3 regions of the Cupriavidus basilensis genome follow, and region 1 is predicted to be linked to each of the others. Evidence: predicted binding sites of a transcription regulator. Region 1 holds the regulator's gene; each other region holds the start of a gene.
The links. The regulator FliA, encoded in region 1, starts transcription of late flagellar genes. The targets are predictions, from matches to a motif close to CTAAAGTTTNNNNNNNNNNNGCCGNTA.

Region 1 (3,247 bases):
ATCGAGGCAGGCTTGCTGGTGTCGCGCGTGGTAGACCGCGAGAACGGCCAGACGCTCGCCGTGCATTACCTGCTGTGCGACCCGGCGCTGTCGGCCGAGGGCGCGCAACTGGCCCGCTGGGCCCGTTGGGCCGAAGCCGGCGAAGCGCAACTGCGCACGCTACGCCATGCACTGGAGCACCTGGGCCAAGGTGACGGTGGCAATGAACCCGCACAGGCTGAAGCGCAGGCCTGCGCCCGCTTGCTCGCGCTGCAGATGGGCGTGGCCGCGCTGCGCCTCGAGCAGGCCAGCGACGATTCAGTCGGCGCATTCCTGGCGCGACTGACCGGCCGCGCGCCGGCTCGCCAGGCTTGCGGCGCCGCCGTGCTGGTCGAAGGCATCGGCCGCCTGCTGGCCTTGCTCGACGTGCTGGAAAACTATCCGGCCCGTGGCGGCCGCGCCGCGCAGCCCGTTGTTCAGGAAGCCCCGCCGGAGACGTTCCAGCTGGGCGGCGCCGGCGGCTTGCTCGAGGCGCGCATGAGCGCAAGCCGCGTGTTCGAGACGCTGGCACAGGGAGAATAAGCCGTGAATTCACTCGCATCCGACCAGGCGGAAAGCCTGCGGCGCATGCTGGCGCCCCGCGCCACGCGCCGCATTGCCGTGGTCGCAAGCGATGCCGGTGCCGGCGCCACCACGGTGGCACTGGGGCTGGCCAACGCCCTTGCCCTGCAAGGTGAACGTGTACTGCTCGTCGATGAGGACCGCTTCGGCGCCCGCGCCACGCGGCTTGCCGGCGCCATGCCGGAAGGCACCCTGGCCGCGGTGCTGGGCGGCGCAGTGACGCTCGATGCCGCGCTCGGCAAGCGTCCCGCCGGCACCATCGCCGTGCTGCCGGGCAGCCCCCAGGCCAATGGCGACCTGCAGTTGCTCAAGTCGTTTCGCACCGTGCTCAGCGACGCCCGCAGCGATGCGGATGGCGGCTTGTCGCAAATGGCTGGCGCGGCGCACAACCTCGTTGTGGTGCTGCGCGCCGAGCCGGCCTCGATCAAGGCCGCATACGCCTGCATCAAGCAGCTCAATCACCTTTACGCCTGCCGGCGTTTCCACCTGGTGATCAATGCCGCTGCCGGGGACGCCGCAGCCAGTGCGGTGCTGGGCAACCTGGCCCGTACCGCCAGCCAGTACCTTGGCGTTGAGGCCAGCCCCGCGGGCAGCCTGCCGCACGATCCGCTGGTCGAGCGTAGTACCACATTGGGCCGTTGCGTGGTCGAGGCCTTCCCGGCCGCGCCCGCCACTGCCGCATTACGCCGAATTGCCACGGGCATTGCCAGCTGGCCAATGTCCACCGATCCCCGTTCAACCCTGTCGGCGCCGATGGCGCCGACGGCCACGGCCCTGGCTTAAGCGCCGGGACCTGCAAGCTAGGACTCACGAGAATTCCACCATGTATACGATTCAGGGAAAGCTCGAACAGACTGATACCGTGACGGCGCATGCGTCGCTGGTGCGTCGCATCGCTTTGCAACTGGCGGCCAAGCTGCCGGCCAGCGTGCAGCTCGATGACTTGATCCAGGCCGGCATGATTGGCCTGCTCGACGCCGCCAAGCGCTATGAAGACACTCACGGTGCGCGTTTCGAGACCTACGCCAGCCAGCGCATTCGCGGCGCCATGCTCGACGAGGTGCGCGCCAACGACTGGCAGTCGCGCAGCCTGCGCCAGTTCACGCGGCGGATCGAGCGCACCGTGCGCGGCCTGGAACAAACGCTGGGCCGTGCGCCGCTCGATTCCGAAGTGGCGCAGGAGCTGGAGCTGCCGCTGGACGAATACCAGACGCTGCTCAACGAGGTCTATGGCTGCCAGTTGCTGCACTATGAAGACTTCGAGCGCTCCGGCGAGGAAGACTTCCTGGACCGGCACCTGAGCGTGAGCGATGACGGCAACCCCCTCACTGTGCTGATGGAGAGCGGGATGCGCGAAGCGCTGATCCGCGCCATCGAGCGTCTGCCTGAGCGGGAGAAGCTGGTGCTGTCGCTGTGCTATGACCAGGAGCTGAACCTGCGGGAAATCGGCGCGGTGCTGGAAGTCACCGAGTCGCGCGTGTGCCAGATCCGTAGCCAGGCGATTACACGGCTGCGTTCGCAGTTGCGCGGATTGCTATGAGCGGCTGGTGCCAGCGAGTTTCCGCTGCCGTGATCGCCGCGGCTTGCTGTGCGGCCTGGGCCGCGCCCGGCGGTACGACCTTGCATTCCTGGACGGCGTCGGTGAGCGGACCGGCGCTGCATGGCAAAGGACTGCGCATCGTCTCCGCGCCCATGACGCCTTCGGGCTATTTGCCGCAGGCGGAGGGCACGATTACTACCGTGCGGTGGCGCTACAGCTTTGCGAGTACGCCGCCGAACGGGTTGCAGGCCTATCTGTGCAATGCGCAGAGATGCATGCTGTTGCCGGGGGCCGAAGGGCTGACCGAGGCGTTTGGCGGCGACGATGCGGCCAAGGGCTTTGTATTTGCGTTTCAGGTGCCTGGGCGGGGCGCGTTGACGCCGGTGTTGTTCGGACAGTCGAACCAGGTGACGGTCAGTTTCAGGTGATGCGTTCGCCAGGCCCCTGACTACCGCACGGGCAGGGATTGGGGGATCCCCAGGACTGTTGCTGCGCCTGTCGAAGCCTGCCTCGCGAGGCACGCTGTCCGCCAGATAAGTGGGGTTGTGGCTGACATCGAGCCAGCCCGGAATCCATGGCGGCGGGAGTAAAGCCGGTGTGATTCATCCGCCAAGTCTGGCCGGATTTCATGTGGCCGCCGCGGGCAGCCACATTTGCAAAGCATCGATTTCAACCGTTGGCCAGGCTGACGCCCTGCGGGCCGGTCTGAGTACGTCCATCGCGCCCATACACCGTGGCTGTGTCGCCGCGCTGGCGCAGGACCTGGATGGCTTCGTCGGTATAACCGCGCAGTGCATCCACCACCGCTGCGTTGAGTTCATTGCCGTCGCGCGCCGTGCGCGCCGCGAGCAACAGGGACCGCCATGCCGTCTCAGTGCCAGGGTCAATGTGCCGGCCGACCAGTTGCCCGCCTGCGGCAACGCGGATCCCGAGTGCACCCATCTGCGCTTCACGCGCGGTAGTGAGCGCGCCGAGCAAGCCAGCCAGTTCGACTTTGCGATCGAGCGCCGCGGCAAGGGCGTGGTAGTCGCCCGTCTTGAGCAGCTTTCTTTCCTCGCCGAGCACGGCGGAGAATTCCCGCACCAACTCGGTTTCCCGGCTCAGGTT
Region 2 (3,247 bases), 1.2 Mb from region 1:
CGAATCCGGAGTCTGCTTTGCGCCACCTGACCGGTAACGCGGTGCCCGGTTTCATGGAAGCCGGCCTGCCCTGTCCGCAGGGCTAGGTCGCGATCATCGGCGATCGCGCGCAGACGAATGCATGGAGCGGCCGTGAGCCGGTCCATGCATCGAGACGACATGCCTCACTCCCCTCCTGGCACGACCGGTACGGGCGACCGGTCATGCCAGGAATGAGGCATTGGCTACAAGATCTGCTACGGGGATTAACGCAGCAGCGACAGCACGCCCTGGTTCGACTGGTTGGCCTGGGCCAGCACAGAGGTACCAGCTTGTTGCAGGATCTGGGCGCGCGACATGTTCGACACTTCGGTCGCGTAGTCAGCGTCCTGGATCCGCGAGCGCGAAGCCGACAGGTTCGTCACAGCCGAGCCCAGGTTCGTGATGGCCGAGTTGAAACGGTTCTGAACCGCACCCAGCGAGCTGCGCAGCTTGTCGACCGTGGACAGTGCCTTGTCGATCAGGGCCAGCGGGTTGGTGCTGCCGGAGCCGGTGAACTGGGCGGTGGCGGTGGTGGTGCCGCTGGTGCTCAGCTGGATCGCGGTTGCATCGGTGACCGACGTGGTCGTGGAGCCGCCGTTGGCACGGGCGCCGGTTTGCGTACCGGCAGACAGCGCGTAGTTGTTGCCACCTTGGGTGATGTAGGCGACAGCAGCGCCGCTGCTGTCAGCGCCGACCTTGACCAGCTGGCCGGCCACGGTGTTACCGGTGTTGCCGTTAACAGCATCGCCGACCGTCAGCTGGACCTTGTTCAGGGTGACGTCGCCGGTGGCAGCGTCGACCGAGGCAGCGTAGTTGTCGTTGCCGTACTTGACCACGTAGTTGCTGGTGGCGTTGCCGGCGGTGTCCAGCACGTTGTTCAGCGTCAGGGAGCTGGCGCTAACGGTCGAACCGACGACGGCGGACAGCGCGGTGGCAGCCGAGGCCAGGTTGACGGAAATCGGTGCGGAGCCGGTGGCGGCAGCAACGGTGGTGATGGCGGCGCTGGTGCTCAGCGAGTTCTTGGCCACGGTGAAGCCGGTCATGCCCAGGGTCTTCGAGCTGATTTCTTGCAGGGCGATCGAGATGGTCTGGCCGTCTTGCGCGCCGACTTGCACGCTCAGCGGGGAAGCGCTGGACGACAGGACCTTGACGCCGTTGAAGTCGGTTTGTTGCGAAGTGCGGTCGATTTCAGCCAGACGCTGCGTGATTTCGTCCTGGATCGATTGCAGGTCGGTCGACGAGTTGCTGCCCGTTGCGGCTTGCACGGCCAGGGTACGGATAGCCTGCAGGTTGTTGTTGACTTCGTTCAGCGCACCTTCCGTGGTCTGCGCCAGCGAGATGCCGTCGTTGGCGTTGCGCTGTGCCTGGGTCAGGCCGTTGATGTTCGAGGTGAAGCGGTTGGCAATGGCCTGGCCGGCGGCGTCGTCCTTGGCGCTGTTGATACGCAGACCCGACGACAGGCGCTGGATCGCGGTGTTCAGCGACGATTGCGACGAGCTCAGGTTGTTCTGAGTCATCAGGGACAGCGTATTGGTATTGATGGTCATTGACATGGTGAAACTCCTATTTCCTGACTAGGTTTTTGAACACGGAAGTATCCGAAACGTTAGCGACTCGCCTTGCCGCACGAACAATGCCAACGCTTCCAAGGTTATCGGAGCGATAAAACTTAAATTTATAGCCAGATTTCAAAAAATCTTGAATTCAATGAGCCAGGCTAGTTAAATTTCCATACTCCGTGACCACCTATATCGATAGTCATATCCACTTTCTTTAACGTTACGCAGTAACGAATTACATCCTTGACTGCCACGGCTTCTTGCCGACAAACTGGAAAGAGTGAAGCTGCATTTCAATTGGTATTGGCGTCACTAAACATCGACTTCACCCCCCTCTCTCGCGAGAGGGGGGCTTTTTATTTCCGCAATGATGCCGCAGGAAACGCTCGACAGAACGGGGCGCCGGCGTTGGAATCAGCGTGGTGAAGCCGACAGGAATCCGGAAACCGCAAAGGTCTTCAGGCTGCTTCAAGCAGCAGCCCGGGGACGATACGCATCAGCGCGCGCCCCTTCGCGATGCCAGAGATCTCAGGGGGAAGTTGGCGGCGGGACATCATCCTCGCCCACCCTGGCGCGGGAAAACCGGCGCGTCTCCGATGGCAGCTCACCGAATGCATCGCGATAGGCCTTGGCGAACAGGCCGAGGTGAGTAAAGCGCCAGCGCGCCGCCACTTCGGCAATCGACGCATTGCCGATACGGACGAGTTCATCGCGCGCGCCTTCCAATCGGATCTGCCTTAGATACGCCATCGGCGTCACGCCCTTGAACGCTGCAAACCCCGTTTGCAGCGTTCGCACGCTGGCATGCGCTGCGCCGGCGATCTCTTCGACGGAGATGCCCGCCTGCGCATGGGCATGAATGAACTCGATCGCCGTCCGGATATGGCGTGGCAATGGCCCTGGCGCCTTGCATTGCACCCGCTCGGTGTAGTTGTGCCGGAACATTTCCAGGAATACGCCCACCGCAACGTCACGCACACTTCCGGCCGTGGCCATCGCCATCGACGGCAGGACACCCGCACCAGGGAGCGACCGCATGAAGCGCATCACCGAAAGCGCCATCATGGCCCCCTCGGAGGTCAGAGAAGTATCGACCCCGAACACGATCGGATAAGCCACCGGCGCATCCAGCAAGGACGAAAGCCGCCGCCTGGCATCGTACCCGCCGATCGTCAGCAATTCGTAGCTGCCCGCATGCCATTGTCCGTTGCCGATATCCTCCGGGTTCAGGATTGCGCAGGAGGGCGCCCGCCAGATTCGTTCCGATTGCCCATTCCCGGCCCTGATCTCGCCTTTGTGGAGCACGACGAAGGCGTATCCGTCGATCCTGTCCTCGAAACGAAATGCGGCTCCCGTGGCAGTGCGTACCCGATGTGTCGCCGCGCCGCCAACCACGATCGAATCTATGCTGACGTCGAGCAGCCCGCCGGCTCCGGGACTGACGGCAACGTTGCCGCAGGCCGGGCGCAGCAGCGCGGCGAGCATCGCGGGATTGGTTACCGTAGTCCTTCGAGTATGCATTGCGGAATCTCGCTCATCACGCATGGGCTAGAACAGGGCGACAGATAAGGATCACACCAGCGGCGCTGGATTGCCTGCACCGCTGACGCCGTCCAGACTCGCCCGATCCATCATCTATTTCACGAAAAAAATATCGCTGTGGCGCA
Region 3 (3,247 bases), 270 kb from region 1:
CAGGGTGCTCAGGTCCAGCCCGGAGCCAACGCCAAGCGACGAAATCGGTGAGCTGGTTGAACTCGATACACTCGTTGAACTCATGTTTGGAACCTGTGGTTGGTTTCGACGGGGAGGATCGCCCGTTCAGGCGGTTTGATGAATGAGCAAGCCCTGCAGTTTATCGATGGCGCGGATCATGCGCAGGACTTCTTTTGAGGGGAATTGGCGAATGGTCTCGCCGGTGGTCTTGTCCACGACGCTCGTCACCAAGCGGTGCGTGGTTTTGTCGATGCCGACGCGTACCTCGAGCGAGGTGGCCTGCAGGGCATCGTTGATGCTTTTGAGCGCGCTGTCCAGCTCGCCGCTGGCGGCTGCATGGGACCCGTTCGCCGGCTTTGGCCCTGTTGCATCCGAACCCGAGGCCGCGGTGGTTGCCGCTGTTCCGGCCGCATTCACGGACGGTAATGGGCTGGCGGACTGGGTGGCCGTCATCGGCAGTAGCGGTTCGGTCGAACTGATCATGATCTGTCTTCGCAACGGTTGGGCCGGTGCACGAAAGGCTCCGGAGGAAACGCTTTCAGAGCGGAGACCGCTCTGAAAACATTCCCGGCAGGACGGGCCCGGGTCGGGCCCGTCCTGCTAGGAGACCGCCGTCTGTTGCGGGATTAACGCAGCAGCGACAGCACGCCTTGGTTCGACTGGTTGGCCTGGGCCAGCACAGAGGTACCAGCTTGTTGCAGGATCTGGGCACGCGACATGGCCGACACTTCGGTCGCGTAGTCAGCGTCCTGGATGCGCGAGCGCGAAGCCGACAGGTTCGTCACAGCCGAGCCCAGGTTCGAGATAGCCGAGTCGAAACGGTTCTGCACTGCACCCAGCGAGCTGCGCAGCTTGTCGACCATGGCCAGCGCCTTGTCGATCGTGGCCAGCGGGTTGGTGCTGCCGGAGCCGGTGAACTGGGCGCTGGCGGTGGTGGTGCCGCTGGTGCTCAGCTGGATCGCGGTTGCATCGGTGACTGCCGTGGTCGTGGAGCCGCCGTTGGCCTGGGCGCCAGCTTGCGTACCTGCAGACAGCGCGTAGTTGTTGCCACCTTGGGTGACGTAGGCGACAGCAGCGCCGCTGGTGTCAGCGCCGACCTTGACCAGCTGGCCAGCGACGGTGTTGCCGGTGTTGCCGTTAGCGGCATCGCCGACCGTCAGGTTGACCTTGTTCAGGGTGACGTCGCCGGTGGCAGCGTCGACCGAGGCAGCGTAGTTGTCGTTGCCGTACTTGACCACGTAGTTGCTGGTGGCGTTGCCGGCGGTGTCCAGCACGTTGTTCAGCGTCAGCGAGCTGGCGCTGACGGTCGAGCCGACGACGGCGGACAGTGCGGTGGCAGCCGAGGCCAGGTTGACGGAAACCGGTGCGGAGCCGGTGGCGGCAGCAACGGTGGTGATGGCGGCGCTGGTGCTCAGCGAGTTCTTGGCCACCGTGAAGCCGGTCATGCCCAGGGTCTTCGAGCTGATTTCCTGCAGGGCGATCGAGATGGTCTGGCCGTCTTGCGCGCCAACTTGTACGCTCAGGGGTGCAGCGGTGGACGACAGGACCTTGACGCCGTTGAAGTCGGTTTGTTGCGAAGTGCGGTCGATTTCAGCCAGACGTTGCGTGATTTCGTCCTGGATCGATTGCAGGTCGCTTGCCGAGTTGCTGCCCGTTGCGGCTTGGACGGACAGGGTACGGATAGCTTGCAGGTTGTTGTTGACTTCGTTCAGCGCGCCTTCAGTGGTCTGCGCCAGCGAGATGCCGTCGTTGGCGTTGCGCTGTGCTTGCGTCAGGCCGTTGATGTTGGCGGTGAAGCGGTTGGCGATCGCCTGGCCGGCGGCGTCGTCCTTGGCGCTATTGATACGCAGGCCCGAGGACAGGCGCTGGATCGCGGTGTTCAGCGATGCCTGCGACGAGCTCAGGTTGTTTTGCGTCATCAAGGACAGCGTATTGGTATTGATGGTCATCGACATGGTACGACTCCTATTCTTTTACAGTAGATTGTGCAATCCGGCTGCTGCCGCAACGCTGGCTGCCAGGCAATGCTGGGCGAGAAGTGCCACCGTTGTTTGGGTTATCGGTTGGGGCAGGAAAAGATTTAGAGTGATCTTTGCGATGGCCTGAAACTGAGTGATGGATTTGGCGCGAAACAAGCCCGGCAGGGCTAGCTGCGTGACCCCGGCAACGCCTAGCGGCGCTTGCGGGTACGCGGTGTATATAAACTGACAAATTCCGGCGAGGTCTCCGCCCCGGGCACGCAGGCCGTGGCCTCGGGGGCGTGAGCCGGCGTGATCACGGCGATGGAGTGCTTGTAGACGATCTGCGGAAGCGGGTCCTGCGCAGACTCTGCCAGCAACACCATATAGTTGTCCGTCGCCATGATCACGCCGTGCAGCCGAACGCCGTTCGATAAATGCACGACGACAGGATTGCGACTTGCGCTGTGGGTGGAGAGCTGCAGGTGCTGCAGTTTCCGGCTCGGGCGATCGATCCTGGTTACCTTCTTGTTCACAACTTCTCCGGAAGAGCCCGCTCGGGTTCTGGCGGCTGGCAACGGTCCAATAACTGGGCCTGGGCAAATGGGGTGTGACAGCACGGCTGGGTACCGGTTGTGGCACGGCCTGGGCTGGGCGGGGGATGAAACATCCGCTCTCGGTGCTGGCGCGGGACGGCGAGGCGGCATGGGCCGGGACCGGCCCTGGTTTGTGTCCAGGCGGTGGATCCGATGCTGCTCCGCAAGCTGTGGCGGGCGACGCCGCCAGAAGAGAAGGGGAATACTTCAGGGGCGAGAGTAACAAAATTTTACAAATCTTGACGGTTGGGGGGCGCGTCTCGCGTAGAGGTTTTCCTCTAATAAAACTATTGCATCACACTGCAAACCCATGAATTGACTGGTGCCAGTGTGGCAAGTCCCAACGCCACCCCGCGCCCGCATTCCCTGTCTGGCATGGATTTGCGGGCGACGAGGTGGCCCTGGCCTGTTACTGTGACGTATTCCATGCCGGGTATTCGCCACACGAGTGGCATTTTCGGCACTTTCGCTATCAGAGATATCCCTGATAGAAATTGGATTTACACCTCATGTAAGCAGGTTTATATTCGCGTCAGGGCCTTTCGGCTCTAAAGCAGTCCTGGAAAGCCTACGAGCACCCCGCGCGTGGGCTTCTTTTTTTGTGCGCCCACTTTGTTTGTTGTGCGCCCTTGGCGACAAGCGCCGGTGGCAGCACTTCGAAGTGCATGGGTG

Region 2: a site for FliA is predicted at 1,674-1,700, ahead of F7R26_RS24690 (FliC/FljB family flagellin). Genes of this name have one in related genera too.
Region 3: a site for FliA is predicted at 2,079-2,105, ahead of F7R26_RS32935 (FliC/FljB family flagellin). Genes of this name have one in related genera too.

What each region holds. Positions count from the first base shown of each region.
Region 1 is NZ_CP062804.1:2,951,688-2,954,934, reverse strand. Features, by position in the region: gene flhF (flagellar biosynthesis protein FlhF) at 1-561, shown strand, start outside; gene F7R26_RS34065 (MinD/ParA family ATP-binding protein) at 565-1,383, shown strand; gene F7R26_RS34060 (RNA polymerase sigma factor FliA) at 1,424-2,140, shown strand; gene F7R26_RS34055 (flagellar protein FlhE) at 2,137-2,568, shown strand; gene F7R26_RS34050 (flagella synthesis protein FlgN) at 2,810-3,247, opposite strand, start outside.
Region 2 is NZ_CP062804.1:840,719-843,965, reverse strand. Features, by position in the region: gene F7R26_RS24690 (FliC/FljB family flagellin) at 246-1,574, opposite strand; gene F7R26_RS24685 (helix-turn-helix transcriptional regulator) at 2,109-3,065, opposite strand.
Region 3 is NZ_CP062804.1:2,686,527-2,689,773, reverse strand. Features, by position in the region: gene fliD (flagellar filament capping protein FliD) at 1-84, opposite strand, end outside; gene F7R26_RS32940 (flagellar protein FlaG) at 127-504, opposite strand; gene F7R26_RS32935 (FliC/FljB family flagellin) at 648-1,976, opposite strand; gene F7R26_RS32930 (RNA chaperone Hfq) at 2,192-2,515, opposite strand.